4 regions of the Vibrio sp. ABH4_348 genome follow, and region 2 is predicted to be linked to each of the others. Evidence: predicted binding sites of a transcription regulator. Region 2 holds the regulator's gene; each other region holds the start of a gene.

Region 1 (7,919 bases), 100 kb from region 2:
ACTGTTCCGAGAGCAGGCTATGAGTACTCTCGTCAAGTTCGAAAAACGCGACTAAATCCCCAGACTCAGTCCAAGTCGGGTCAAGTTCAACCAATAAATCACGAAGCTCATAAAAGTTCAAAAGGTATTATCCACATCAAGTGTTTAAGTTTAAGCGCAGTATATCTTCATCGCTTAAACCATACAGTTTCAGACAACTAGCGCCTTCATCCCAAACTACAGAGTTATCATTACGGCTAAGAGAGGCTTTACTGAATTTGATGTTAAAAGCTTCATTTCTTATCGTAATTGTACCAAATTTTTTGACTTCGGCTTTATCTAAACCAACAGTCTCACCTAAGTTAAAACTCTCATTTGCAATTGCAATAAACTGCTCAGCCTCACCTTCTTCCTGAAATACATGTTGTGCGAAGTGTTCCAAGCTCATCGAATTCTGTCCACCACTCAATATCATCAAGCTATAGTTCTCTGCATACTCAGATGCAGTTCGTTTCTGATCCTCATCGTACTCCAAACGACTACACGTCATTTCAATTGCTTCGAGTAAATTCTGGCTATCTAACTTAGAGTTACTAGGTTCACTACAACCAACAAATTCTTGGAAGTAAACTCTTACGTCAGAACCTCGACCAATTTTAAACGCGATCGGTTTGAGAGCCGTATCCAATTGCTCATTCAAGTACTGCTCTATGTCAATACGAGCACCTAGATTTAGTGAATCAAGGTTAATTTGCTCAATATCCTCTAAGTCAAGGCGAACAGGATCAATATCCACGCCATCCAATCGATGTAAGAAGATTACTCCCAAAAAATAGTCAGTGAGCTCTTCTTCAGTGTCATCATCAAACTGAGTCATCGAGTAATAGTAAGTGAGAAGAAAGCCGTCTTTTGCTTTTTGTGCTTGGCCTCTGTTCAACTCCGCGGCTAAATCTGCTCCCAAAGTTGAAGCAAATTTCTGAAAGTTAGAAAATCTATAACCCTCTGGGCTAAAGTACTCTTCGAGAGTACTCGCAAAGTTCGGGCGACGCGGCTCTGTGTTAAAGCGACCCAGACGAAGGCCTGTAGTTTGAAAAATTGAGGTTAGCTTTTCCTTTATCGCATCTGACAACACCGAAACATCATTCTCATGTGCTCTAGTCTTGGCTACTGCTTGATTATCATTACCACGTTTAATCGACGTAATAACGAGATTTAATAGTTCTGATTCCATTATGCATTCTGACGCTTATTATTTACGAATATTGTAATCGAGATAGCCTTTTTTTTACAATGATTCAAACGGCTACCGACGTTATTGAAGATGTTCTTCACAAAGCCACAATGAAACAGTCGTTCACTATACAGGTAATAGACTGTTTGCTCTTCCATCGGCAGGCAGCTGGAGTTTAAACCACTCTCACTCAATACTTTACCTGTAATAACTTTCGAGGCTACAAAGTTACCAATCCCATTTTAAAAAGTTCTGTTCTAACTATTTAATTTAGCTAGAACTAAAGTACTGGCTGACATGTAAACTACACTATTATCAGTATAAATTACTGAGGTAGTGATGAATCACTTTATTGACATTGTAGAGCTAGCCAAATTGCTAGATATAACACAGTGACTTAGTCGAGATTGTTTCAGGTTTGAACGAGTTTACAAGCTCACCACTAATTCAATCAAATTTCGTACCTAATTTACGTAGAGCGGGTGTGTGCCAAGGGGTAACAGTGACCTACTTGTGTCGGTTTCAACACCTCGAAATGCTTTTGATAGAATCAGGAAAATTGTCAGGAATACAACGAGAAGAACTAAGTCACACCTTAGCAAAAAAATAGGAATGTTGTTGCATATTGTGATCTAGGCCCAACAAGAAACCTCCTTCCATACTAAGCTTTTCCAGTTTCCTATGTAAAACCTAATTTGAGTTTGACTCCTTAAGTTGACAGCCGTGTTTGTGCGGCTTTTTTTAGTGGTGACTATGTTTGTTGATTTTTGGTTTCTTTTGCCTATCGTAGCCATTTTTTTGTTTTGTTCTGTTTATTCCTACCTTAAACCGGACAATCAGTTATGCCAGCCACTGGCACTATTGTCAGGGTATATCACAATCCTATTAGCATATTATGCAATCGTTCATGGCTAACTATTTTTCGATTGGCTCGCTTTGCTATTCTTTGATTCAACGAGTACCGGATTTCGTGTCCTTAGCTGTACTTCAACTGCTCGTTTTTGGGGCTGTCCACTTTGAAGATCTTTTACTTCTTTCTCTAAGCTGATTTTGCTCAAATTCATCCTGTTTTTGTTTTGCAATTTAAAATACTTTATCCAATAGTTTGTAGTCGACGATTCGAGCTTGGTAAACTTTTTCGAGTTTATCAAAGGTCTTGAAGTTAAGTTCACGATGTCCATAACGAATTGAGATACAACCATCAGGATAATCAAGAACTGACACCACTTTATTAGTAAGCTTGGCATTTTCTTCTGTATCCTCAACCAAACTAACGACGTTATCTTATTGAAATATAAATGACTTACTTAGCTTGTATGTTTCTTGCCATGTGAAGATATTTAACAACTATTGTTAGGTCTATTTTACTAAGCGATTTTGAATGTGAGCTTGAGAAGACAGCATTTAGACTCTTTCCAGTCTGTCCGAGCTTGGATTTGGGGGCATTGGTAAAAAACAAAGTAGATGGGCGAATAAAGTATCAACGACATAAAGTCGATGTTTTTTTTCGGAAGAGATCAGAAACAAAAAAGACGCAGCATTTACCAATGCTGCGTCTTTACATGTATGGCGTCCCCTGCAGGATTCGAACCTGCGACCACATGCTTAGCGTACCACTACAGTTTTCACTGCCATCATATGATGTTTGTAGTCTGGACTATATCATCACCCACAGCATTATCTGTTGGGGTGGAGGGCGCTAGTGATGTATTACGCAATGAGATCGCATTGCATCATCTAGTCTCTGCACCTTCTCTACACGCTTGTAGAGCTTGGCTCAAGATTGCCACCGCCATTACGCGCTGAGGTTCCCTTGAATTCACCCTCTGCACTGTATATGTTTCCAAATACAGGCTCCTCGGTTAAAGGCACGTGCTCTATCCAGCTGAGCTAAGGGGACTTAATTTGAACTTACCACATTATCTCCCATGTGGTAAGTGATAAAACTTAGTAGTAAGCACATTAATTCCATGTGGTAATCTTACCATCTAGCAAGACCTCAGCACAATAAGCATTTTAGATAAAGTGGTAACCTTTAGGGGGTTAGTTGTACTCTATCCAGCTGAGCTAAGGGCGCGCTACAGGGAAAGGATTATACGAGTTGCTCGGCCTAAATCAACGGGTTTCTATAACATTCTGATCTGAATGAGCAAAAAAAGCTCACCCCTCCTCACCATGCTCAATAAAAACACAAAGCAAACGTTTGCTTATAGATGTTCAGTGATTTTTTTGCGACAATGCGCAACAATTTCCAACGCTATCTAATTTTCTTACATTAAAGGAAAGTCATGTCTGCTCAAAACATCGATGGAACCCTTATTTCTCAAACTGTTCGCTCAGAAGTCGCGGCGCGAGTAAAAGCTAGGCTTGAAGCTGGTTTACGTGCTCCCGGACTTGCGGTAGTGCTGGTTGGTGAAGACCCAGCGTCTCAGGTTTATGTCGGCAGTAAACGTCGCGCTTGTGACGAGGTGGGTTTTGTTTCTAAGTCTTATGACATGCCTGCTAACACCTCGCAAGAAGAGCTGCTGGCTCTGATTGATGAGCTCAACAATGATCAAGAAATCGATGGCATCCTAGTCCAATTGCCGTTGCCTGCAGGTATCGATAGCACTGTGGTTCTGGAACGTATTATTCCTGAAAAAGACGTGGATGGATTCCATCCATACAACGTAGGCCGCTTGGCACAGCGTATTCCAAAGCTACGTTCTTGCACCCCAAAAGGTATTATGACGCTGCTTGAGCGTTACAACGTGCCTTTACATGGCAAACACGCGGTGATCGTTGGCGCTTCCAATATTGTTGGCCGCCCGATGACTCTGGAGCTGCTTCTTGGTGGCTGTACGACAACCACATGCCACCGCTTCACTAAAGATTTAGAAGGTCATGTACGCCAAGCTGATCTGCTAGTTGTTGCCGTAGGTAAACCGAATTTCATTCCTGGTGAATGGATTAAGGAAGGTGCTGTGGTAATCGATGTGGGTATCAACCGTCTTGAGTCTGGTAAGTTGGTTGGCGATGTGGAATACGACGTGGCACGCGGTAACGCCAGCCTTATTACTCCAGTACCTGGAGGTGTTGGCCCGATGACCGTCGCTTCGCTAATTGAAAACACTCTGATGGCGTGTGAACAATACCACACCAAGTAAAGTCAAAACGTTTTGTGTCAAGGGAGCCTCAATGGCTCCCTTTTTGTTGCCATTTGTTGAGAGACACTTGTTCAAAAAACACTCTAGCAATCATTAATTTTCAACAGGTTAGCATCAAATCTCTTGTTTAAGACAAAACAAGCACGTTATAGTTATCGATAAAAATATTACCTTCGGGTTAGTCTCTCGTCGGATATTCGCCACAGATACTCAGTCGAAGGTGACTGAACGTTGCTTATGGATGTGCATGGTATGAAGTTACTCTCGTTCAAATACAAAATTGTTCTACTTATTGTTTCCATCATTGCAATTACGATTGCAGCCTCTTACGTCAGTGTGAATCAAGTAGTCAGCCGCTACATTGAGTCCAGTGAATCCCAAAATATTCGACACAATATCGATCTGGCGAATCAAAACCTTAAGTCCGAGTTGGATAATCTGATTGGGCTAGTACGCAGTCTAAACTTCACCATGATGGACATTGCCGAGACCAAAGAAAAAACCCAATTTGATGAAATAGTAAAAGTGGTCAATGGCTATGCGTTTAACGAAAATGGCAACCTCGGCATTGATGGTGGTGAAGCCTATATTGAACTGGCCAATCAACAAACTGAAACACCATCGATTAGCCCGGTAGAGGTTGTAGACGGCAAGCCACGGATGCTAATTTCATTAAAGAGGATGGATGACTCAGTTGATTTTTTTGTACTCGATTTGACAACGCTAAAGGACTTGCTGTCACTTTATCAAGTGTCGGGTAGTTACTTAGAGCTTATTTCTGAAAGTGGGGTAGTTCTCTATTCCAACAAGCAAGATGGCAACCTATCAGCGATTTCACGCCCTGTTGCGTTGGGAGATAGAACCTGGCAACTCACCGGCTATATCGATTATGACCACATTGAAGAAATGACCGATTCGCTTAACCAATCAATCACACTTGTTTTGGTGGTTTGCGGGTTAGTTATTATTGCCATCAGTATCGCAATGTTACACGTTGCGTTTAAACCGCTTGAGAAGCTTAAACTCGTTATTGCTGACCTTTCACAAGGCAACGGTGACCTAACTCAGCGCCTCGAAGTTCGCTCGCAAGACGAGATTGGTCAAATTAGCCAATCCATCAACCAATTTATTGCTAACCTGCAAGCAATGTTTATTGAGGTCGGTGACTCTTCAAAGCACATTGGCGACGCCTGTAAAGAGCTGAAATCGCAAACTCAAAACAACCAATCAACGCTGGTTAAACATACCAGCGAAACTGAAATGGCGATCACCGCGATTGACGAAATGAACGCCACCTCCAGCTCAATTGCGCAAAGTGCAACAGATGCGGCTCAACTGACTGATAAAACCACCAGCGCGGCTAATGAGTCAAAAGCGATTGTTACCCAAGCCGTTTCAAGCGTTTCTGCTTTGGTTGATGAAGTTGCAGCCATGTCTAGGTCCATCAATGACATGAACGCTGATACGCAAAAAATCAGCTCGGTATTGCAAGTGATTGGTGATATTGCCGAGCAAACCAATCTGTTGGCCCTGAACGCTGCAATTGAAGCGGCGCGCGCCGGTGAACAAGGTAGAGGCTTTGCTGTGGTTGCTGATGAAGTTCGTGCGCTTGCCGCAAGAACTCAAGATAGCACCTCTCAAATCAACCAAATGTTGGAACAGTTGAACAGTACAACTCAGAGCGTTGTAAGTGCAATGGACACTACGCGAAACAGTTGCGAGCAGACTGCAGAAAACACACACCGTGTAATGGATTCGCTAGAGCAAGTGACGGACTCAGTCTTGGAGATAAATGACTTAAATGCTCAAGTGGCAACGGCTGCTGAGCAACAAAGCCAAGTCACCGAAGAAGTGAGCCGGAATATGGTGGCAATTCAAGACATGGTGAACGAACTGAACACCAATGCCGACCAAGCGGCGAAGATCAGCATAGATATCGATGACACCTCGGATCATCTTGAAGATATGATGGGAAAATTTAAGCTCAAATAACTTGGTCTACCGACAAAACGTTACAAACAAAAACGCCCCAACCTATGTTGGGGCGCTTTTTATTCACCTTACTTAAGGTAATTAAGCAACGGTCAGCTTAACGTTCAACGTATGCTCATCAATTTTATATGCTTCACCTTCACCTTCCGCTAAGTCAAACGAGATAGTTGTCGTTAGCGTTTCACTGGTTAGGTAATCTTGGTGCTGTTTGATCCATCCGGCTAGAGGCTCACCTGCAGCTAGCTCAAGGTTGATACGGTCTGTGACTTCTAAACCTTGCGTCTTACGCTGCTTTTGGATGCGGTTTACCACTTCGCGAACTGTACCTTCAGCAATCAAAGACTCATCGAGTTCAGAATCAAACTCCATGGAAATGTAACGGTTAGAAACTGCGTTTACGCCCTCTTTCGCCGCGCGGTAAATAACAATCTCTTGATCGGTAAATACCACACCATCCAACTCAATTTGTCCGCGGTCTTGTAGCTCTTCAAGTTGAGCTTCAGTCATTTTCTGGATCAAGCCTGCAAAGTGCTTCATGCGTTTACCAAGCTTTTTGCCAAGCACTGGGAAGTTAGCTTTGGCACTTAGGTAGATGAAATCCTGCTCCTGAGTACTGAAGTTCACTTCTTTAATATTAAGCTCAGTTGCGATGTAATCCGCAAGCACTTTCACGTCTTCCAACACTTCAGGATCTTTGTGAAGTACAGTCGCGCGACGCAGTGGCGTCTTCAACTTGATCTTAATGTCATTACGCTTCTGTCGACCCATAGTTACCAGGTGTTGGAAACGCTCTACGCTGGATTCTAGTGCAGCCTTACGCTTGCTTTCATCCGGTTTCGGGTAATCACATAGGTGAACCGAGATTGGTTGGTCGTCTTGCGCTGAGTACTTAGCCAAACCTTGGTAAACGTGCTCAGACAAGAACGGCGCAAACGGTGCCATTAACTTAGAGAAGGTCGACAAGCAGTAATGCAATGTTGCGAACGCTTCTTGCTTATCTTGCGTCATTTCTGTTTGCCAGAAGCGCGAGCGGTTCAAGCGGATGTACCAGTTGGTTAACTGCTCTAGGAAGTCAAACAACGGTGGTACCACGTTGTACAGCCGGTAAGCTTGCATCTCGCGGTTCACTTTTTCTTTCAATGTCTCTAGGCGAGATACGATCCATTGGTCAAGGATGTTGTTTTCACCCGGGCCTTGGTCGCACTTCCAATCGTCGATGTCAGCGTAAGTCTGCAAGAATTTGAAGCCGTTGTACCAAGGCAGCAATACCTGACGCACCATTTCTTGAACGCCGGAGTCCGCAAAGCGCTGCTCTTCGGCTTTTACTAGACCTGAATTGATCAAGTAAAGACGCAGTGCATCTGCACCGTATTGCTCCATCAGGATGTCTGGTGCCGTGTAGTTCTTAAGGCGCTTAGACATCTTCTTGCCGTCTTCCGCCATCACGATACCGTTCACGATAACGTTGTTAAAGGCAGGCTTGCCGAACAAACACTCACTCAATACTTGCAGTGTGTAGAACCAACCACGAGTTTGGTCAACGCCTTCTGCAATAAAGGCAGCTGGGAAGT
Region 2 (7,919 bases):
AGTAGCTCTTATCTAACCATAAAATAAGACCGAAAATCCTCAAGAAAAATTCTGTTTAATTTTCATAGTTTCACTCTATTTGCCGTGAAAACAAAAAGACCACCGATTGGTGGTCTTCAACAAAGAATACTTAAGTCATGGGACTTAGTTGACTTGATGACTGAGTTCGTCGCGTCGTTCTTGCGGTATAACAGACCAGTGTTGCCCCAATATGGCACCTTCTAGGGCCCACAGCAGTTCGACACTGACCTCCGAGGAGTGAGTCTCTTGAATTGAGCGAAACGCCTCTACAGACCCAGCGTTTTCGAGCTGTTCTACCGTTTCAATTCCCGCTTTTTTCAGCATTCTTTCAGTCGCTAAACGCAAATTAGGGAGGTCTTTAAGACGGTTTGGTTTGGCTTGTTTCTGCTCTTGCTTTTCCTGGCGGGCTGATTCCAATGCCTCTTTAGCGACAACCAGCAGTTGCTCTTCAGAATCAAGCCATTGCTGAGGGACTGCAAAGTACTTAGTGACCACAGGGAATCCACGTTTTTTGTACACGTACGGTTCCAGATCAAGTTGTTTAAATTGCTTGGTAGTTGAATTATCTGCTCGAATATGGAGTTTATTGTTAACGACAAGTGCAAACATAACTTCGTTTACAAAAATGCCAAATCCACCGAACATTGAACGAGACTTAACAGTTCCAAACTGTTCGAATAGTCTCATTGAGTCTTTGAGTATTGGTTTATCCATGCTGTAGTTTCTCGGTTCTAGCTATGCCACCAATCAGGTCCGAGAGATTAGCAAATCGATGCAAAATGAATGTCAACTGGATGTAAACAATCTGCATTTTTACCATCGGCAACCCCGCTACCTTTCTATGTTGAAGACACATACTGCAGTCATACTTCTTCACAGATTCAGGCCGGAAGCTTTGCGTCCCATCCTTTCGAATGGTTTGCCCTGTGCGTGGCGGAAATCAGTGATTAAAGGATAAAATAAAATTTTGGGTAATTATCACACTACCGTGATGCATTTGTGATTGCAGTCACAATATATTTTATGCTCATCAGTCGGTCTTGCTATTAATGCCTGTCTGTCTCTCACTTTGTGCATAAAATTGCCTAAAAACTCGCACTTTTACACTTGTATGCTAAGGCGCCTATTTCAAGCGTTTAACGGTGTCACGAACCACAATTTCAGGTTGCATTTCGAAGACTCGTTTTTCATGAGCGCGATCTTTGATGCGTTCCAATAAGATTTCAAATGCATTTTTACCCACACGACGTTTGGGTTGGTGTATGGTGGTCAAAGGCGGTGAAAAGTACTCGGCCAGTTCGATATTGTCGTAACCAATCACAGAAATATCGTCTGGGACCTTCACGCCTTTTTGTTGCAGGCGGCTCATCAAGCCAAGTGCCATAGTGTCATTGAAGCAAAAAATTGCGGTTGGCTTTTTATCCATGGCAATAATTTTGTCGGCTGCTAATACGGCAGTATCACATTCGAAATTGCCTTCCAAAATCCAATCATCTTCAACAGTCAAATTGGCTTCATTCATTGCGCGTTTAAAACCGGCAATACGTTCTTTACACGCTGCGGTTTCAAAATAGCCACTTAAACACGCAATGTCCTTATGGCCACTGTCGATGAGATATTTTGTCGCTAGATAGCCGCCTTCTTCTGAATTATCTATGATTTTGTCCGCATGTGAACTTTCTGGTCCCCAATCCATCACCACCTTCGGGATGTCTGATTGGCGATCTAACATTTCAGATAGTTCCTGAGTTAAATCAGAACACATGACTAACATGCCATCCACGCGTTTTTCAGCGAGCATACGGATGTAATCACGTTGTTTTTCATAGATACGGCCGGTGTTACACAAAATCAGAGTGTAACCTTGGCGATAACAATAACTTTCTACTCCGTCGATGACTTCTGAGAAAAATGGGTTAGTCGACTGTGTGACTAGCATGCCGATAGTACGTGTAGAATTGCATTTCAGACTGCGTGCAACTGCACTCGGCGCGTAGTTGAGTTCTTTAACGGCTTCCATCACCTTCTCTTGGGTCGCGTCCGCGACAAAACGAGTCTTGTTGATTACGTGTGACACAGTGGTCGTTGAAACGCCGGCTAAACGAGCCACGTCTTTGATGGTAGCCATAGGTTGGTCCTGTTGTGTTATGCCTTTACTCTAATAATACACCGATCGCAGCAGAGTGAATGCGATTGCAATGGGTGTTAAAGGTCTTAATGAAACAAGAAAACCGCTGTTTTCAGCGGTTTTCTCGAATTTAGCGTCAATTATTCGCAATTTTGAACGATTTTAGACATTAATCGAAACGCTGGCAATAGATTGCACGGGTGAAGTAATGCACTTTATAAATGCAATCGTTTGGCTTTTTAAACTTTGGATTCCGATGCTTCAATCACCACTTCTTCGTAGCTTGATGCCCAGTTTCGCAGTTGCTGCCAGATTCGACCCAATGTTTCGTGCCAGTATCTTTCTGTCTGCTCTAAATACTTACCTTTTGGGGTGTACTTTTCCCATGGCGCATCGATATTCTTTTGTGCCAGAAAATTGGTTGGCGCCGCATACGGGTCAAGACCAGCCGAGTTGAATTCGAGCAGGGCACGTTTCATGTGACTTGCCGACGTTACCACCACTAAACGCTTTTGCAAGACAAATGCAGCAGCTTGGCGGGCTTCTTCCCAGGTATCTTTGGCTGTCTCGAGTAAGATAATGTCGGATTTTGATACGCCAAGTGCCAGTGCAACTTTGGCCATCATTCGTGCATTACTTACTTCAGAGCCTGCCGCATAACCAGACAAGATTAGTTTTGCACCGGGGTACATGCGCAGAATTCGTATGCCTTCTGTTAGTCGCATCAAACCAGTTCGACTGAGCTCAGAAGTGGGGGGGATGTCGTCGTCGACCACATGGCCACTCCCTAATACCATCACAAAATCGATCGGTTCATCAACGGGAAAAAACGCCGAATACTGTCTTTCGAGCGGCATAAGAAGTCGAGATGAAACGGGTTGGAATGCGATAAGAAAAATACCGACAAAAGATAACAATACCACCATACAGCCCGTTTTCTGGCGAGTGGTGAACATGATTAACATCAGCCCGAAAAAACCAATGATAAGCATGGCCGGTAACGGCATAAGTAATGCTGACACTACTTTTTTCAGCTCAAACATAATCAATTAGCCCGAAAAAACATCAATTGAATGTAAAAAAAGTCGAAGGCGCTTTATTCCTGAAGCGCTTATGACAGAATAGCGGAATCCGAACCATGATAGCGCAGCACCTGTGACAGAAGACCGCAATTTCGACGACATTGCCCACAAATTTGCAAAAAACATCTACGGGTCTGACAAAGGTGAGATTCGGCAAGTGGTTGTTTGGCAAGATATTAGCCGAGTTCTCGATACATTAAAAGCGTCAACATCAAGCTTGAACGTACTAGATGCAGGCGGTGGCTTGGCTCAAGTGTCTCAGAAAATCGCTACACTAGGCCATCAAATTACACTGTGTGATCTTTCTTCTGAAATGCTTAAGTTGGCGGAAGCGGAGATTGCAAAAAATGGGTTGAGTGATCAGTATCGGCTAATTCATTCTGCTATCCAAACTTTGTCAGACAAGGTAACTGAGCGATATGACTTAGTCTTGTTTCACGCCGTCATGGAGTGGTTGGAAGACCCCAAATCCGTGTTGGAACAAGTACTCGATTACGTTAAACCGGGCGGGTTTGCATCAGTGATGTTCTACAACCAACATGGATTGGTTTATAAAAATGTGGTGTGTGGCAATATTCCGCATGTTTTGCAAGGAATGCCACACAGAAAGCGCTTTAAGTTACAGCCTAAACAAGGCCTTTGGCCAGAAGATGTATATAAATGGGTTGAAGCAACGGGTTGTGAAATTATTGAGAAAACCGGTATTCGCTGTTTCAGCGATTACATTGGCAACCAAGAATACATGGGCGATTATAGTCCAGAGCAAGTCTTGGAACTAGAGACCAACTTCTGCCGTCAAGAACCCTATCGTTCAATGGGGCGATACATTCACGTGACAGCAAGAAAACCCTTACACACTTAACGTCTTTGAAGTGTGCAAAAGCTAGGTAACAACATGAGTGAACAAACAACTGCGCTCATGGAGCAATCCTTAGACGAGTTAGTCGGTTGGGTAAAACAGCACGACTTTTCTCTCAACCTCTCCACAGAAAGACTGGCATTTGTCATTGCGCTTTCTGTCTTAAGCCAAGAACGATATGACGAAGAGCTTGGAGAAGGTGAGCTTCATGATGCGTTTGCCATTGTCAGCGACTTATTCCCTGACACTGGTAGTACGTCAGCCTTTCGGGCAAACAATGCGATTAATGATTTGGTTCAACAACGTTTGTTGAGCCGGTTTACCAGCGAAGTCACCGATGGGGCGAGTATTTATCGACTATCTCCTTTGGCAGTTGGTATCAGTGACTATTACGTGCGACATCGCGAGTTTTCAAAGCTAAAGTTGTCGATTCAGCTGTCAGTGGTGGCAGACGAAATGGCCAAAGTGGTGTCCGCTGCCAAAAAAGGTGGTGATCTCAGCTTCTGGAAAAACAAAGTCTACGGCGTGCTGCGTTACTCGGTCGGTGAAATATTTGATCAAATTGACCTAAACCAGCGAGTTATGGATGAACAACAGCAATCCGTTAAACAAGAAATCGCTGAACTGCTGAATAAAGATTGGCGTGAGGCAATCAATAATTGTGAAAAGCTGCTGACAGAAACCTCTTCGACACTTCGCGAATTGCAAGACACGTTGCAAGCGGCGGGTAATGAAATGCAAACCCAAATACTCGATATCCAAGAGCAGGTTCAAGATCGCGAAGAATTGGACTTTATTGGTGAGACCTTATTTGGTTTGCAAATGAAGCTGGATCGCATCATTAACTGGGGCCAGCAAGCGATAGATTTGTGGATCGGCTATGACCGACATGTTCACAAGTTCATTCGTACCGCCATTGATATGGACAAGAATCGCGCATTTAGTAGTCGCTTACGACAGTCGCTAAAGGACTATTTCGATGCGCCCTGGTTACTTACCTTTGCCGATGCTGAGAAATTGGCCGATCTAAGAGATGAAACATTGGTACTGCGCAATGATGAAGTCACCGGATTTGCACCGGCGGAAGTTGAGTATCAAGAGATCGAAAAAGTGAACGACGAGCTTTCCAGTCGAATTGGTCATTTATTGAAAGCGCATAAAGAGCAAAATATGCCAATCGATCTCAGTGAAGTGTTGCGAGATTATTTGGCTACTCACCCTTATGCTCTCCATTTTGATTTAGCACGCATCCTAGTCGACCAAGCGGTTCGATTAGGCTATTCAGAGTCCGATTATGCCGCCATTCAACCCGATTGGCAGGCAATCAACGAATTTGGTGCCAAGGTACAAGCAAATGTCATCAACAGATATTAACGAATACATGCCAGAGAACTTGGCAAAGGCGATCGCCAACCCACTGTTTCCGGCGCTCGACAGCATGCTGAGATCAGGTAGACACATCTCTACCGAAGATATTGATAATCATGCATTACTTGCTGATTTTGAACCAGAGTTAGCGTTGTTTTATCAACGTTACAATACTGAACTGGTCAAGGCGCCGGAAGGCTTTTTCTATTTACGCCCACGCTCGACTACATTGATCAATCGCAGTGTACTTTCTGAGCTAGATATGTTGGTCGGTAAAGTTCTGTGTTTTCTATACCTAAGCCCGGAGCGTTTGGCTCATGAGGGCATTTTCACCAATCAAGAGCTTTATGATGAGCTTCTTTCGTTAACCGATGATAAGAAGCTGATGAAACTGGTGACCAACCGAGCATCGGGGTCCGACCTCGACAAAGATAAGCTATTTGAAAAGGTTAGAACCTCACTACGCCGCTTAAAACGCTTGGGTATGGTGATCAATGTCGGTGAAAACGGCAAATTCAAAATTAGTGAAGCGGTATTTAGATTTGGTGCCGATGTTCGAGTTGGCGACGATTTAAAAGAAGCGCAACTACGCCTAATTCGCGATGGCGAAGCGGTCGTTCACAACGAAGCCCCATCACAGGGCAGTCTTCTCGATGTTTCGGAAGCGGAAGCTACTGAAGAAGATACAGCATCAGAAGACGATGAATCAGCGAATCAAATGGCAGGTGAAGCATGATTGAACGCGGTAAATATCAATCACTAACTATGGTCAACTGGAACGGCTTTTTTGCACGTACCTTCGACATTGATCAGTTAGTCACCACGTTATCTGGCGGTAATGGTGCCGGTAAATCTACAACTATGGCGTCGTTCATTACCACGCTGATTCCAGACCAAAGCTTATTGCACTTTCGCAATACGACCGAGGCCGGCAGTACTCAATCGTCTCGCGATAAAGGTTTGTACGGCAAGCTACAACCGGGAGCTTGTTATGCGGCGCTAGACATCGTCAACTCGCGCAAGCAGCGAGTGATTTTTGTCGTAAAGCTACAGCAAGTGGCGGGGCGAGATAAAAAGGTCGATATCAAGCCGTTTGTCATTCAAGGTTTGCCAGTTGCTCTTAAACCCACCCAAGTTTTGATCGAAACGATAAGTGACAATCAAGCTCGAGTTAGGCAGTTACCAGAGGTCAAACAAGCGATCGCTGAACTGGAAGGCGTGCAATTTAAAGCCTTCAACTCAGTGACGGATTATCACGCCTACATGTTTGAAATGGGTGTGATTCCGAAAAAACTAAGAAATACCAGTGACCGCTCTAAGTTTTACCGTCTAATTGAAGCATCGCTTTATGGCGGGATCTCTAGCGCGATTACACGTTCTCTTCGAGACTACTTGTTGCCACAAAATGGCGGGGTAAAAAAAGCGTTTCAAGACATGGAGTCAGCACTTCGTGAGAATCGCATGACCCTTGAGGCGATCAAAACCACGCAGTCGGACCGCGATCTGTTTAAGCATTTAATTACTGAGTCCACCCAGTATGTCGCTTCAGACTACATGCGCCATACTAACGAACGTCGCGCTAAAGTGCAGCAAGCACTAAATTTAAGAGCTGAAATGTTTGGCGCGCAAAGCTCGCTCAAAGAACATAACCAAGCGTTGCAACATGCTCAAGAGCAGCTAGGCCTATTGACTGAACAGCAAAGCGACTTAGAGCAAGATTATCAATCGGCTTCTGACCATATGCAGTTAGTGCAAACTGCGTTACGCCAAAAAGAAAAAATTGAACGCTACCAAGATGATCTGTTTGAACTGTCCGAGCGATTGGAAGAGCAAACTATGGTGGTCGAAGAAGCGCAAGAGCAGGTCTACATCTGTGAAGAGCAAGCTCAATCTGCTGAGCAAGAAGTGGATAGCCTAAAAACACAGTTGGCTGACTACCAGCAAGCGTTAGATATTCAGCAAACTCGCGCGCTTCAGTACCAACAAGCGGAGCAGGCGCTGAACAAAGCCGCTCAATTGTTGCAAGACTCAGAACTGACCCCAGAGAGCGCTGCGTCACATTTGCAAGAGCTCAAGCAAACCGAGCAATCGCAAACTCAAGCCATCTTGTCGCTTAAACACAAGCTGGATCTATCAGCAGCAGCGGCTGAGCAGTTCGAGCAAGCGTTGGCATTAGTTAAGCAAATTGTTCCAGATGTAACTCGCGACAACGCCTCTTCCCATGCCAAAGCCTCCCTTCAAAAGGCAGTAGATTTCCAGCAAATTGTTGGTCAAGAAGCGCAGTTGATTGCAAGTCACAAAGAGCTATCGGCCAAACTTGCTAACCAAAAAAACGCGAACCAAGCGCAAGCCGAGTACCTCGAACTTAACCAAGTTCTTGTCGATAGTGAAGCCGAGCTGGAATTGCAAAAAGAGCTGCAACAAGAAACCATAGAGAATCTTAATCAGCAGCGCGAAGTGA
Region 3 (7,919 bases), 1.2 Mb from region 2:
ACTTCAACCACTTTCATTTTTGCTCTCCGAATCTTTTTATTTGGGTTTTGACGCGCTAAGTATACTCAAAGTTGCACTGCTTTTCTTGATCTTAACGAGTGCAGAACAGTTTATTTAACTGATTGCGATAACTTGTCTATGTCTCTCTTTTGATTAGGTTCACTGTGCACATGGCCGGGCGTAGAACCAAAGTAACGTTTAAATGCGGTAACAAAATTTGAAGTATGGTTATAGCCGCATTGATAGGCAACTTCTCCTATCGTCAGATCGGAGGTTTGCAACAAATAATGAGCCTTTTCTAAGCGACGAATCCTCAAATAGTCGGAAAGTGTCATGTGGGTTTCTTTTTTAAAAAGCCGCTGAAAGGTACTTTTTCCAATACTTAAATAGCTCGCCATGACCTCTGGAGTTAAGTCATGGTGGATATTTTGTTCGATATAAGCAATCGCGGATTCAATCTTGGGGTGCTGATTAAGATTAACAACTTGAGCACTGTGGTGAGTGATCATCTGTTCGGCATTTTCAAGAAAATCACAGACTATTTGAGTCCCAAGTAACTCTTGTTTTAAATGATGTTGAAACGACTTTTTTTCTATATCAACAAGCAGCTCCTCGCACCATTGGATAATCTGCTTGTTAGGCTGCCAAATCACTCTAGATAGGTGGCGAGGAAGCCATTGTTTAAATGGGTTGAGGTCTATTTGTTCTCGGCCACTGTATTTTCTTTCAAACCATTGCTTAGTCAGTACTAAATTAACCTTTCTTACACGATTTCCTTCTTGCAAAACTCGCCTAAACGACGCTGGCATATCGACAGTTACCGCGATGGCTGTAGGCCCGGTAGATGCACTTATGTGATAGTCCTGCCCATCATAAGCAAATTTCAGTTCTCCCTCTAAAAGCATGACCAAAATTACCCCTTCCCTAGCGCGATGCAGGATATGTGTTGTCTGTTTTTCCAAAGAGACACCACCTTCAACAATCAAGTGAGATCCACCAGCTTGACCAATAAAATAACCATCAACCAAGGTGTTCGCGTCTTTACCCTTTTTCGTCCAAATCTTCTGAGGTTTATTTGGATCATGCTTATCCATCTGTGTCATCACTACTTTGTTCGACTGCAACCTGAAACTCCCAACTGACATCTGCGCATAACAGTTTGCTTTCGTGACATAACAAACTGCGCTTCGTAACTGACCGATTTGAAATTAACATAAATGAGAACAAATATCATTTACATAAATTTGTAAGGCAAAGAAATGACTGCAAAATTTCTTACAACACCCCGTTACACATTCATAGCAAGTAGTATCGCGCTTGCACTAAGTTCTTCTGTTTTGGCAAATGAAGAAACCATCACTGTTTGGGGCGCTCAAGTATCAACCAACTCTGAATACCTTGCCGATCAAGATATCGCCATAAAACAGGCGGACCATTTATCAGATTTATTGCGCGATTTACCGGGAGTTGATGTGGGTGGCTCTCACACCGTCACTCAAAAAATCAATATTCGAGGGATCACCGAAAAAGATTTGGATATCAGGCTAGATGGTGCTCCCCAAAGTGGTGAAATGTTCCACCATGTCAGCGTACTGACGTTAAACCCTGATATTTTAAAATCAGTAGATATTCAAGTTGGAGCAAACTCTGTCACCAGTGGCGGAGTGGGTGGTTCTGTCCGATTTGAAACCAAAGAAGCGCAGGATTTACTCGATTATGATCAAAATTTTGGTGCAATAATTAGCGCGGGAGCAGGAAGCAATAGATACCTAAACGGCTCAATCACGGCCTTTGGTCAACTCTCAGAAACAATTGATGCACTGGCCTATGTGCACACCTTTAGCCGAGATAATCATAAAGATGGTTTTGGTGAAGAAAAATACGGATTCGATGGTGATGTTTCTAACGGGTTAGTGAAATTCGGTTGGCAAGCTAATGAAAAACATAGATTTGATCTCAGTTATGATCACTATGTAGACCAAGGCGATTATGCATACCGACCTGATATGGGAGTGGCCTATAACAACCAAAATGGTCTTAAAGAAGTGGCTCCTGTCGACTACTCTCGTTCCACTGCGACTTTAAACTACGAGTATGATTCCAATGCGGCACGTATTGTTAAAGTCACAACTTACTACAACTTAGCGGATTTAGAACGCGATGAAAGCAAGTTTTCTAAATGGCCAGACACCCGTAAATTCTTGGTAGATGGCGAGATAGAAAACATTGGTGCGTCATTACTTTGGCAAGAAAAACAACAGCTATGGTCTCTGAACCACACATTTGTATCGGGTGCTGAGTTCAATATTCAAAGTACATCTCAAAAAATCGGTTCAGCTGCAGCGCGTGAAGAAAAGCTATCGACCGAAGCTGTCTACTTCGAAGATACCATCGCATTTGGTGACTTTGCATCTTTGACCCCAGGTTTGAGATACGACCAATATCATCGAGAGCAATATACGCGAAATGAACGACACGAAAAAAATCTGTCGATGGCACTAGCTGGTCAAATATCTCCAACAGATTTTCTAAATCTCTACGCCAGCACACGTGAGTTGTTCAAAAATCCTAGCCTCTGTGAAGCTATGGCATACTGCGCTGCCAATGACGCAAATGACTTAAAACCAGAGAAAGGCCTCAACTCTGAAGTTGGTTTTAGACTGCACAATGACCATTCTAATTCTGAACTCAAAGCTGCTGCGCAAGTGAACTTCTTCAAAACAGAACTAGAAGACAAAGTTCTTTATCAAAATGGGGAAACCTTTAACGCAGGCGAAATGGCCTATGACGGTTTTGAAGTAAGTACCAATATCACTTGGAAAGGGCTATTTACCTCTCTCTCGTATTCAAGAACCGATGTTGAATACCCGAAAGAAATGGCAACCACCAACCAGCCGTATTTCCGCTCGGCTTCAATTGGCGATTCTATCAATTTCTCAAGCAGCTACGATTTTGAAACGGTCGATCTCACCATCGAGTGGAACTCACAGTTTGTCTTAGAAGAAGACAACGTTTTGTCGGGTAAAACGAAACCGTCTTACAATGTTCACGATATTCAAGCGAATTGGCTAATCGCAGATAGCCTTAACTTAATCTTCGGTATCGATAACATATTTGATGAGACATACTACTCCCACGCTTCAACCAGTGGTTTTGTGAGTTGGGGTAAAGTCGATATGGAAGACTTTGAACCAGGCAGAAACATTAAACTAAGTGCTTCTTACAAGTTTTAAGTAATCCACATGGGCTCGGCAATCAAGGTTGAGCCCATTTATATACCCAAGTGACCTCAAGATGCGAGGTTCAGCGAGAATTAACTAGGCTTCAGACAAGGCATTGATTTGCAGATCTAGTCGCTCTACATCAAGAATCAATAACGCAGTATGAAGCCTAGTTAAACTCGCCCTTGGGAGCTCATATTCTGTCTCATTTCTTCGTCAAAGAACTTGGAAAGGACTCGTCATTCCGCTGCGTTCTCTTCCTTGAACTGAACCAGAATATGTAGCTCTGAATTCTGCATCTTGAAGTTACTTGGGTATAGTGCCGTTAGTTCATTTTTCGACTACACTGCACCTCGTTCTTCTGTTGCTTAGTTCACCCAATCTCAATCCCAAATTTTCATTTCTCTCACAGAATGTCTCGTTCAAATCTCGTGACAATCTGGCAAACCATAAAACTTGCGCAAACGTTTGCTCTTTGACTTGAGTCACTGATAGAATAGCGCCGATTTTTGTCCTAACTAAGTAATCGAGGATTCTCCCGTGAGCGGTAACAACCAATCATTGAGCTACAAAGACGCTGGTGTTGATATTGATGCAGGCAATGCCCTAGTAGATCGTATTAAAGGTGCTGTGAAACGTACTCGTCGCCCTGAAGTAATGGGTGGTATTGGCGGTTTTGGTGCTTTGTGTGAACTACCTACCAAGTACAAAGAGCCTTTGTTGGTATCTGGTACCGATGGCGTGGGAACCAAGCTGCGTTTAGCACTAGACATGAAAAAGCATGACACTATTGGTATTGATCTAGTAGCTATGTGTGTGAACGATTTGATCGTTCAAGGTGCTGAGCCACTATTCTTCCTAGATTACTATGCAACGGGTAAGTTAGACGTCGATACAGCAGCAGACGTTGTTTCTGGTATTGCTGACGGCTGTGTACAAGCTGGTTGTGCGCTAATTGGTGGTGAAACTGCTGAAATGCCGGGCATGTATGAAGGCGACGATTACGACGTTGCAGGCTTCTGTGTGGGTGTTGTTGAGAAAGCTCAAGTTATCGACGGAACCAAAGTCGCTGCCGGTGATGCTCTGATTGCCGTTGGTTCAAGTGGCCCACACTCAAATGGCTACTCACTTATCCGCAAAATTTTAGAAGTTTCTAACGCAGATAAAAATGAAAAGCTTGGTGAGCGCACTATCTGCGAACACCTTCTAGAGCCTACTAAGATTTACATCAAATCAGCACTTAAACTGATTGCTGAACATGATATTCACGCGATTTCTCACATCACAGGTGGCGGTTTTTGGGAAAACATCCCTCGCGTTCTACCTGAAGGGACTAAAGCGGTTGTTGATGGAAACAGCTGGCAGTGGCCAGAGATCTTTACTTGGTTGCAAGAGAAAGGTAACGTCGACACCCACGAAATGTATCGCACCTTCAACTGTGGTGTTGGTTTGGTGATTGCCCTACCAAAAGATCAAGCCGAAGCCGCTGTTGCTCTTCTAAATAATGAAGGCGAAAACGCTTGGGTTATTGGTGAAATCGCACAAGCTAACGCCGGTGAAGAGCAAGTAGAGATAAACTCATAATGAAAAATATTGTTGTTCTAGTTTCAGGGAACGGCTCAAACCTCCAAGCCATCATCGACCAATGTGAATCCGAAATTACCACCGGAAAGGTAACTGCGGTATTCTCAAACAAAGATGGTGTTTACGCCTTGGAACGTGCGAAAAACGCTGGAGCAGCAGCTCACTTTCTCGATCCAAAATCTTTTGATACTCGTGATGCATTTGACCATGAGCTAATGCGTCAAATCGATGAGTATCAACCAGATGTGATTGTTTTGGCAGGTTATATGCGCATCCTAAGTGGCGAATTTGTTCGTCACTACATGGGTCGTATGATTAACATTCACCCTTCTTTGTTGCCAAAGTACCCTGGACTAAACACCTATCAACGCGCTATCCATGCCGGAGATGAAGAGCACGGTACTAGTGTTCACTTCGTCACTGAGCAACTTGATGGTGGCCCGGTAATTCTACAGGCCAAAGTGCCAATCTTTGATGAAGATACGGTAGATACACTGACTGAGCGAGTTCAAGCTCAAGAACATCGCATTTACCCTTTGGTAGTAAAGTGGTTAGTTGATGGCCGATTAGTTATGAAAAATGGCAAAGCGTGGTTAGATGACCAAGAACTTGGCATGCATGGCTACGCCGACAAATAATCAGCCTCATTGAGAAATGTGGATACCAAAAGCGCCGACTCGGCGCTTTTTTGATCATCACAGTAAATAGTTTCTAGTGCTTTTGATTTACCTCAACTTCGCCTTTTGAGTTCACGTGCCACAAACGTTATATTGAGAACAGTTGTTATTTAAGAGGTTTTGCCATGTTAGTTTACGAATGCTGTGAAAAAGTACGTGAAATGTACGCCATGATTGGAAGCGGCGATCAAGCATACGTTCCCAAAGCGGTAAGCTGCGCACTCAAGGCGTTAAATGAAATCGCAGCTGACGAGTCACTTCCAAATAAGGTTCGTGATAAAGCTGCTTTTGCCGCTGCAAATTTGTTTATTTCTGATTTTGAGGACTAAAAATGAATCTCGCGAATTTTGCTAGTATGGACCCCAACATGCTACTGAGCATCGTTAATATGAAGCTCAGAGATGATTTTTCCGGAGACCTTATTCAACTAGTGAAATACTACGATATCGATCAAGAGGCTTTGGTGGAAAAGCTCGCCAAATCTGGCTTTGAATTTATGCCGGAAGTTGGTCAGTTCCGATAGCACCAAATTAAAGCCAAAAAAACCGCTCAACTGAGCGGTTTTTTCATAGCAGTGCTAGGTGTTTTAGCCTAGATTCTTACGAGCGTTTTGGAACATACGCATCCACGCACTGTTCTCGCCCCATGAATCTGGGTACCATGAGTTCGCTACCGTACGGAACACTCGCTCTGGGTGTGGCATCATGATTGTTGCACGACCATCTTCAGAAGTTAGAGAAGTAATACCGTTAGGCGAACCGTTCGGGTTGCTTGGGTAGTTCTCTGTAACTGAACCAAAGTTATCAACGTAACGAAGCGCAACCGTACCAGAGGCTTCAACTGCCGCTAGGTGATCCGCATTGCGGAATTCCGCGCGACCTTCACCGTGTGATACGGCGATTGGCATACGTGAACCTTCCATGCCAGCAAAGAATACAGAGTTAGTCTTTTGAACTTCCACTGTACTGAAACGCGCTTCAAAACGTTCAGAAACATTAGTTACAAAGCGAGACCAGTGTGCCGCACCTGGAATAAGGTCTTTCAAGTTCGACATCATTTGACAGCCGTTACATACACCTAGAGAGAAAGTATCTTGGCGCGTAAAGAACTGTTCAAACTGCTCACGTGCTTGTGCATTAAACAGGACTGATTTAGCCCAACCTTCGCCAGCACCCAATACATCACCGTAAGAGAAGCCGCCACAAGCTACCAAGCCTTTAAACTCTTCCAAAGTCACTCGTCCAGAAAGAACGTCGCTCATGTGGACATCAAATGATTCAAAGCCCGCACGGTCAAATGCTGCTGCCATTTCTACGTGAGAGTTGACACCTTGCTCACGCAAAATTGCCATCTTAGGACGAGCGCCCGTTGCAATAAATGGCGCGGCTACGTCTTCGTGCACATCGTAGCTTAGAGCAACATTGATACCCGGGTCGCTGTTGTCTTTCTTCGCTTCAAATTCTTGGTCAGCACATGCAGGGTTATCACGCAGAGCTTGCATACGGTGTGTCGTTTCAGCCCAGATAGTACGAAGCTCTGTGCGAGAACGCTCTACCAAGGTTTGCTCACCAGATTTCACGACAAAGTTGTCTGAGTCCGTCACTTTACCAATAACATGTGAATGAGCAGCTAGACCTTGTGCAGCAAGAACATCAGCTACAGCGTCTAGGTCTTCATCCGCAACTTGGATAACCGCACCTAACTCTTCGTTAAATAGCGCAGCAAGAGCATCTTCGCCTAGCTCAGCAATATCTGCTTGCACGCCACAGTGACCCGCAAACGCCATCTCAGCTAGTGTAACTACCAAGCCACCGTCACCTTTATCGTGGTAAGCGATCACTTTGCCTTGTTTCACTAACTCTTGAATTGCATTGAAGAAGCCCTTCAATGTTTCTGCGTTATCTACGTCAGCAGGCTTGTCACCAAGCTGTTTATAAACCTGGGCCAAAGCTGTTGCGCCAAGACGGTTTTGACCATTGCCCAAATCTAGTAAGACTAAGCTGCTATCACCTTTATCGGTACGCAATTGCGGAGTAACCGTTTTGCGAATGTCTTCAACACGAGCAAATGCGGTAATAACCAAAGACAAAGGAGAAGTCACTTCTTTGTTTTCACCGTTTTCTTCCCACTTGGTCTTCATCGACATCGAGTCTTTACCAACAGGGATAGTCAACCCTAGCGCTGGACACAGCTCTTCACCAACTGCTTTCACCGCTTCATACAAACCTGCATCTTCACCCGGGTGACCCGCTGGTGACATCCAGTTTGCAGACAGTTTAATGTGCTTAAGGTCACCAATATCAGTCGCTGCAATGTTAGTGATGGCTTCACCCACAGCCAAACGAGCAGAAGCACCGAAATCTAGCAGGGCAACAGGCGTGCGCTCACCCATTGACATCGCTTCACCGTGGTAAGTGTCATAACTTGCAGCAGTAAC
Region 4 (7,919 bases), 750 kb from region 2:
GCTTTTCAATCAGCGCAGTTTTTTCTGCATCAAACTCGCCAACACGTTGAATCAATGTCGCTTTTGATTGGAAAATGACTTCCGCTTCTTTTAAACCATTTGCTTCTAGCGTTGCGCCTGTCGATACCAAATCAGCAATGGCGTCGGCTAACCCAGCTCGAGGGGCAACTTCAACAGAGCCTGTTAATACACAGGTAGAGAAAGGTACGCCAACTTCGTCCATGTATGCCTTAAGCAGTTGTGGGTAAGTAGTGGCGATTCTCTTGCCAGCCAAATCTTGTGGGCCGTTGTACTCTACGTCTTTATCTATTGCGATTGACAAACGACAACCACCAAAATCAAGACGACGCAGTGAAACAAATTCGTTTGGCTCACCGACCGCTTTACGGTCTAGACGAACCTCTTCCAGTTCGTTTTCACCAATAAAGCCTAGGTCAACGACCCCATCCATAATTAAACCCGGAATGTCGTCATCACGAACGAGTAGCAAATCGATTGGCATGTTGAGGGAGTGAACAACTAGGCGCTCCCCCATTAAGTTAAATTTAACACCGCACTTTTTGAGTAGTGTTTGACACTCTTTACTCAAACGACCTTTCTTTTGAATGGCGATTCTTAGACGATTTTGTGACATTACTCTATCCCTACCTGTCGATTCTAAAGTTCAAATTCTAAGCAAAAACGAAAAAACCCTCGGAAGTTTGGTCTCCCGAGGGTTTCGTATTGAATCTTAATGCCAATGACCTCCGGGAGTTTCCTGCCTCCCGGGTATGCGTGCATCTCCCGAAAGACTAAACTGGGTGATGATGGTGACGATGAATATTATTCAAAGAAAAACGCATACTTATTTAAATCATAACTGCAAACTTGTGATCACACTAACTAAGGATGTGTGTGATTGCAACTGAAATTTCTGTTTTTTTCATTTTTGTATTAGACAAATAAAAACGGGAGGCCAAAGCCTCCCGTTTATTACTAAACATGCATTTCACTTAGCTATGCTGAGCCACCGAAATTTTCGCCTTCGACAGCTTTGATAGTACCGCACAAACCACACCAAATACGATGGTGGCCGCCATGAACGATATAACTGTCGAACCTGTCCAGCCAAGTACCACAAATCCAACACAAGCTATGGCCGCCACAGACAGCGCATATGGAAGCTGAGTCGCCACGTGATCTATATGATCACACTTTGCACCAGTCGAGGATAGGATGGTAGTGTCGGAAATTGGCGAACAATGGTCGCCAAACACAGAGCCTGCCAACACAGCCGCAAGCATAGGAAGCATTAGTACAACATCAGTTGCAGCCGCCATATCACCTGCAACTGGTAGCATAATTCCAAAGGTACCCCAAGACGTGCCTGTTGAAAATGCCATTGCACCAGCTAATAAAAACAGAATCACAGGTAACCATTGAGGGGAAATATTACCTTGCGCTAATGTTGACAAGTACTTACCTGTATTCATATCACCAATGACTGAGCCGATACTCCACGCAAAGAACAATATCGCAATAGCACCAAACATAGACTTTGCGCCCACCCAAAGGGCATGTGCAATTTGTTTGCTTGGAATTGACTGTCTTACGTTAGCTAACAGAGCAAATGCGACACCGACGAGACCACCGTATATGAGTGACTTACCCACATCCGTGTTTTCAAACGCACCCAATACGCTAAATGCCTGACCATCACTCGATAGTGCTTGAGCACCCGTCATCATCATGAAGCCAACCGTAGACACAACAAGCGACAGTATAGGCAGAATAAGGTCTATTACCTTGCCTTTTTCGCTTTCTACGACGCCCAAGTCATCTTGCAAGTTATGAACAGAGTCGGTTTCGTTTGTTAGACCTTGTGAAGCTTTAATTTCGTGCTCACGCATTTTGCCCACATCTAGTCCGAACCAAATAACCGCAAACACCATCAAAACGGCAAATAACGCATAGAAGTTCATCGGAACTAAGTTTATATAAGCGCCTAATGCTGAGTATTCTTCAATACCGTGTGCAGTTAGAATACCGACAATGATCGTCATGATGTACGCACCCCAGCTCGATGCCGGCATCATTACGCACATTGGTGCGGCAGTTGAGTCAAGAATGTATGACAGCTTAGAACGAGATACATAGAATCGATCGGTAACCGGACGTGAGATAGCACCGACCGCTAGGCTGTTGAAATAATCATCGACAAAAATGAACACACCTAGAAAAGCTGCAAGGAGCTTAGAACCACGTTTGCTCTTCACTCTAGACTGAGCCCAGTTGGCAAATGCCCTAGTGCCGCCAGACAACGATAACAATGCTGTCATCATACCGAGTAGCAATAAGAAGCCGACAATGCTCATGTTCCAGCTATTTAGGCCGCCGTCTTCAAAAACCACCCCTTTCACTTTGCTACCGATATAACTCGCACTGTTAAGAAGTTGGAAATCGTTTAGTAACAAGGCGCCTAAAACCACACCTACACCCAAAGACAACAAAACTTTCCGTGTCAAAATCGCCAGGGCTAAAGCAATAATCGGTGGTAACACCGACAGCGGCGATGCCGCAAAATCAAGTAAATTCATGATCTTCAAAAACCATTTTATGTGTTATTGGAGATCTACTGTAGAAACTGAAGTTTAAATCAGAAAGCAAAAAGCTAGTGAAAGGAAAACGAATGTTTTCCCTACTGCCCACAGTAGCGCTCCATAGTATTAATAAACTATGGCAGTGTTAGCCCTATTCGAACTAACCCCAGCTAACGGCCTTGATATCAGCTCATTAACTTCGGCAAAGCAGCCTTTTACTTACATTCATTGGCATCACCCCAATGTAAGCGACTCTTCTACATTGCACCTCTACCGCGTGACATTGAAACATGTACAACTCGTTAAAATTGAAACAATATCTCAACATTTACGCATAAAGTCAGTGAATTATACCATCAACAAAACTATCATCAACAGATAAACCGTCACGACAGCCAGTATCTACCATATAATCTCAATCTATAGTTTGAGAACATATGCCACCAATGAAATACGCAACTTCGGAAAATAGACTTAGCCTAAACAAATAATTCGAACAGCCAGTATTCTTTATATATTCAATCTAATCGATATATTTTGATATTTAGTGACAGAATTAATTGGACAATCTAATTTCAATGGCTATTATTATTTGGAATTTGTTTGCACATTGACAAGATATTGATTTATATTGTTTTCAATATTATTAATTAGTCGCCATTTAAATTTAAGGAAGCAGCATGTCGGATCTGACTAAAACCCTTTTGAATATTCGTAGCCTGCGCGCACTAGCACGTGAATTAACCTTAGAGCAACTAGAAGAAGCGCTAGATAAATTCAGTACTGTTGTAGCAGAAAGAAAAGAAGCAGAAGAAGCTGAACGTGAAGCTCGTGCAGCACAAGAAGCCAAATTAGCAGAAATTGCTGAGCAAATTTCTGCAGAAGGTATCGACGTAGATGCATTAATTACTGCATTAAGCGGTGAAACTAAAACTAAGACAAAATCTAAGCGCGCTCCACGCCCTGCTAAATACAAATACCAAGATCAAAACGGCAACGAGAAAACTTGGACTGGCCAAGGCCGTACCCCATCAGCGATCCAAACTCAGCTTGACTCAGGCAAATCTCTGGAAGACTTTTTGATTTAATCTCAAAATAGTTAAAAAAAAGCCCTTCAAATGAAGGGCTTTTTTTATCTTTCCCAATAGGCTTCTTCCAGGCTATCTTCCCGTTCAGGTAAAGCGCCAGACAAACGTGGAGAATGCTGTACCAATACTTCGTAACTCACTCTGTTTGCGTATTTACAAACCTGCGAGAACGAGGAATAAGTTAAGTATTCGAACTTATGCTTGCTCGAATTTGGTACTTTCACTTTGTGATATTTATTGGCGGACATATCGTGCAGCAATGCAGATAAAGCAGCATCTCCAGCACCGATAGTATTTTTAATTTTTTCTGGACCACCCATATACGGAGCAATATGAGAATACACTTTCATTGGGGTTAGACATTTGTCTTTCAACATCGGACGGCTAAACTCAAAGCGATTAAATTCTGCAATTTTACCCGGTAGTAAAGGTCTCGATGTTTCTCGCTTACCACTTTCCTCGGTGTAACCAGCGATAAATAAACCTGCAGGCCCGGCGGTACACAAGACCAAATCGGTCCATTCAAGGGCAATATCGGCAGCGGTAAGTGGATCATCTTCTCCAGTCAAAGCACATGCTTCTTCTTCATTCATAGCAAGTACAGACACATGGTCGCGAATGAAGTTTTTCCAAAACTCAGGGTCTTGCTCAATTACAAACTTAGTACCTGTGGTCAACACAACCGGTACATCCGCGGCTTTCGCGTACTCTATGGCTTGATATACGGCTTGCGGCATCGGATCTGATTCTTTGCAACGAACCAAGTAAGAAGACAGAACTAATGCTGATGCATTTTCAAAAATAGACTCTGGAATACTATTCGGTCTCAGTTGGTTCATGTGACCGGCGTTGATCGCCATTGTTCGCTCGCCGTCTTCCGAAATAAGTGCAAAGCAGCGACCTATCGCACCATCTACTGCCTGCAAATAGTCCAGATCGACACGGCTTGAGGTATTACACAAATAGCGGTAACCATAACTACCAATCTTAATTTGTTGATTCATCACACCTAATAAGATGGATTTGTCGTCTGCCAACACAGAATAGTTGTGAAGCGTATTACCAATAGTTCCGCCGGCATGCTCTTCATGAACTAAGTCTTCTTTCTTTAATTGGTTGTATAGGGCCTCAGCTTGATCGTCACTGATTTCCAAAGAGTGTCCGCGACTTAACTGGTATTGCTCGATGACCGAGTTTTCTACTTTAGCTTCAATGTCCACCAAAGTTTGATCGATACCAATCACGTGTATGGTTTCTCGTTCTCCCATTTCATTCTGTGCGGTGACCAAGGGGTCACGAGAATCAACTGGAAAGTAGTGTTTGGACTTGCGTTTACCCGGAAATTTCATCAGCAGTACGGAGTTGTGTATGACAAAGCGCGCGATTGTAGCTTGACCCAAATCGAGCATCAATGGCTAAAATTATAGCAAACGTTTGCCCTAATAATTTCTTGAGTGGGAACAACAAAACAAAAGGCGGATTAATTGAGCAGGATTCATTCTGTGAGACCTGTCTAACCTCATTGCTTTCTGCTAGAATCTGCGACCAGTTAAACTTCGTGGTAAATGAGATGTCTGAAAACCATTCAATAAACAGCACTAAGAAAGTCATTGTAGGTATGTCCGGTGGCGTCGACTCTTCTGTATCTGCTTACTTGTTACAACAACAAGGCTATCAAGTAGAAGGCTTGTTTATGAAAAACTGGGAAGAGGACGACAATGAAGAATACTGCACTGCAGCAGAGGATTTAGCCGATGCGCAAGCTGTGTGCGATAAACTCGGTATTCATCTTCATACCATCAACTTTGCCGCGGAATATTGGGATAACGTGTTCGAATATTTCCTTGCTGAATATAAATCGGGAAGAACGCCCAACCCCGATATTCTTTGCAACAAAGAAATCAAGTTTAAAGCGTTCTTAGAGTTTGCAGATGAAGTGCTCGAAGCAGACTACATCGCCATGGGCCACTACGTGCGTCGTTCATTCCCAGCCAATGGTGAAAAGCCTGAGATGTTACGCGGCTTGGACGGAAACAAAGATCAAAGCTACTTCTTATATACGTTAAGTCATGACCAAGTGGCTCGTAGTCTGTTTCCTGTTGGTGAACTAGAAAAACCTGAAGTACGAAAGATTGCCGAAGAACAAGGGTTGATAACCGCGAAGAAGAAAGATTCCACGGGTATCTGTTTTATTGGTGAGCGTAAATTCACTGATTTCCTTTCTCGCTACCTTCCCGCTCAACCTGGTAACATTGAAACCCCGGAAGGTGAAGTTCTAGGACAACATCAAGGTCTGATGTATCACACCCTAGGCCAACGCAAAGGTCTACACATTGGTGGCCAAAAAGGCGGCGGTGGTAATGAGCAACCTTGGTACGTGGCCGATAAAGATTTGAAACGCAATGTCCTTATTGCGGTGCAAGGTGCCGACCACCCATTACTCAAATCAAATGGATTGGTCGCCTCCCAGTTACATTGGGTAGATCGAGAAACAGTCACAGAAACGATTAAATGCACCGTGAAAACTCGCTATCGTCAGCAAGATGTACCTTGTACCATCATTCCTGAAAACGACAGCACAATCAAAGTGGTCTTCGACGAACCTCAAGTGGCAGTGACACCGGGTCAGTCAGCTGTATTCTATCAAGGCGAAGTTTGCCTTGGTGGCGGTATCATTGAAAAGCGTATTTAGTAGAGGAAGACTTAAGTGGCGCACACTCAATATGATCGTACGATAGCTTTTGCAGGAATTTGCCAAGCGGTTTCTTTAGTTCAGCAAGTGGCCAAAAATGGAACTTGCGATGAGCAACTATTAGAAACTTCACTAAAAGCCATATTGAATATCCAACCTGCTAGCACCGTAGACGTGTTTGGCTCTGAAGAGAACATCAAACACGGATTGCAATGCTTGGTCGATGGAATTGACGGCAGTGCAAACGGGAGTGAATTGACTCGTTACATTATCAGTTTGATGGCGTTAGAACGAAAACTCGCGGGTCGCCCGGATGCTATGTCACAACTCGGTGATCGCATTCAAATGTTGTCGAGACAAACTGACCATTTCGAACTACTAGACGAACAAATGCTCAGTAATATCGCTAGCGTGTATCTCGACGTAATCAGTCCGATTGGACCAAGGATCCAGGTCACAGGTACTCCAACCGTTCTTCAACAATCTAGCGTTCAGCAGAAAGTTCGCGCATTACTTCTTTCTGGTATGCGTTGCGCGGTGCTTTGGCGACAAGTGGGCGGCAAACGACGCCACTTGGTTTTCGGTCGTAAAGGCATGACTGAACAAGCGAAACTATTACTAGCCCGACTTTAAGAAAAATGAGCTCATGTTTGACATGGGCTCTTTCTCATTAATCACACCCATTTCAGAAACACTATTCAGGAGAAAAACATGGAACTGTCAGCTTTGACTGCTGTTTCACCAGTAGATGGCCGCTACGGCAGTAAAACGATTGCGTTGCGCGATATCTTCAGTGAGTACGGTTTGCTTAAGTACCGCACAATCGTTGAAATCCGTTGGTTACAGAAGCTTTCAGCTACACCTGAGATCGCAGAAGTTCCTGCATTCAGTGCTGAAGCTAACCAATTCCTTGATGAACTTGCTGCTAACTTCTCTGAAGAAGATGCGGCGCGAATCAAAGAAATTGAACGCACCACCAACCACGACGTAAAAGCTGTCGAGTATTTCCTGAAAGAAAAAGTGGCAGGCGTAGCTGAACTTGATGCGGTTAATGAGTTTATCCATTTCGCATGTACTTCAGAAGACATCAACAATACGTCTCATGCGTTAATGTTAAAAGATGCACGTGACAACGTGATTCTGCCTGAAATTCGCAACATCATTGATGCCGTCAGTGAACTTGCAAAAGAATACCGTGATATTCCATTGCTATCACGTACTCACGGTCAGCCAGCTTCTCCATCTACTATGGGTAAAGAAATGGCAAACGTGGCGTACCGCATGGAACGTCAATACAAGCAGATCGAAAACGTTGAAATTCTAGGCAAGATCAATGGTGCAGTCGGTAACTACAATGCCCACTTATCTGCCTACCCTACTCTAGATTGGCACAAATTCAGTGAAGAATTTATCACTGAATCTTTGGGTGTTACTTGGAACCCGTTCACGACTCAAATCGAACCACACGATTACATTGCTGAACTATTCGATGCGATTGCACGATTCAATACGATCTTAATCGACTTCGACCGCGACGTTTGGGGTTATATCGCCCTAGGT

Evidence for each region. Region 2 encodes PurR, which represses purine synthesis genes. Its sites were predicted from a motif close to TNANGNAAACGTTTNCNTNA; they were not measured.
Region 1: folD (bifunctional methylenetetrahydrofolate dehydrogenase/methenyltetrahydrofolate cyclohydrolase FolD) is a predicted target of PurR. The motif match lies at 3,402-3,421, and genes of this name have one in related genera.
Region 3: purM (phosphoribosylformylglycinamidine cyclo-ligase) is a predicted target of PurR. The motif match lies at 3,678-3,697, and genes of this name have one in related genera.
Region 4: ACXAFJ_RS07440 (inosine/guanosine kinase) is a predicted target of PurR. The motif match lies at 5,090-5,109, and genes of this name have one in related genera.

The regions. Positions count from the first base shown of each region.
Region 1 is NZ_JBSWVW010000001.1:806,860-814,778, reverse strand. It holds gene ACXAFJ_RS03780 (hypothetical protein) at 1-121, opposite strand, end outside; gene ACXAFJ_RS03775 (nucleoid-associated protein) at 137-1,210, opposite strand; gene ACXAFJ_RS03770 (hypothetical protein) at 2,294-2,479, opposite strand; gene folD (bifunctional methylenetetrahydrofolate dehydrogenase/methenyltetrahydrofolate cyclohydrolase FolD) at 3,499-4,356, shown strand; gene ACXAFJ_RS03760 (methyl-accepting chemotaxis protein) at 4,609-6,348, shown strand; gene ileS (isoleucine--tRNA ligase) at 6,430-7,919, opposite strand, start outside.
Region 2 is NZ_JBSWVW010000001.1:910,008-917,926, forward strand. It holds gene ACXAFJ_RS04205 (TfoX/Sxy family DNA transformation protein) at 145-735, opposite strand; cyclic di-GMP riboswitch class I at 840-955, opposite strand; gene purR (HTH-type transcriptional repressor PurR) at 1,145-2,149, opposite strand; gene elyC (envelope biogenesis factor ElyC) at 2,389-3,192, opposite strand; gene cmoM (tRNA uridine 5-oxyacetic acid(34) methyltransferase CmoM) at 3,305-4,093, shown strand; gene mukF (chromosome partition protein MukF) at 4,127-5,464, shown strand; gene mukE (chromosome partition protein MukE) at 5,445-6,194, shown strand; gene mukB (chromosome partition protein MukB) at 6,191-7,919, shown strand, end outside.
Region 3 is NZ_JBSWVW010000001.1:2,146,053-2,153,971, forward strand. It holds gene upp (uracil phosphoribosyltransferase) at 1-17, opposite strand, end outside; gene ACXAFJ_RS09925 (helix-turn-helix transcriptional regulator) at 111-1,124, opposite strand; gene ACXAFJ_RS09930 (TonB-dependent receptor domain-containing protein) at 1,260-3,233, shown strand; gene purM (phosphoribosylformylglycinamidine cyclo-ligase) at 3,762-4,805, shown strand; gene purN (phosphoribosylglycinamide formyltransferase) at 4,805-5,443, shown strand; gene ACXAFJ_RS09945 (YaeP family protein) at 5,608-5,811, shown strand; gene ACXAFJ_RS09950 (DUF4250 domain-containing protein) at 5,814-6,005, shown strand; gene purL (phosphoribosylformylglycinamidine synthase) at 6,069-7,919, opposite strand, start outside.
Region 4 is NZ_JBSWVW010000001.1:1,655,046-1,662,964, forward strand. It holds gene hisG (ATP phosphoribosyltransferase) at 1-634, opposite strand, end outside; His leader region at 682-816, opposite strand; gene ACXAFJ_RS07430 (Na+/H+ antiporter NhaC family protein) at 993-2,576, opposite strand; lysine riboswitch at 2,683-2,860, opposite strand; gene ACXAFJ_RS07435 (H-NS family histone-like protein) at 3,260-3,667, shown strand; gene ACXAFJ_RS07440 (inosine/guanosine kinase) at 3,712-5,016, opposite strand; gene mnmA (tRNA 2-thiouridine(34) synthase MnmA) at 5,238-6,359, shown strand; gene hflD (high frequency lysogenization protein HflD) at 6,375-6,992, shown strand; gene purB (adenylosuccinate lyase) at 7,071-7,919, shown strand, end outside.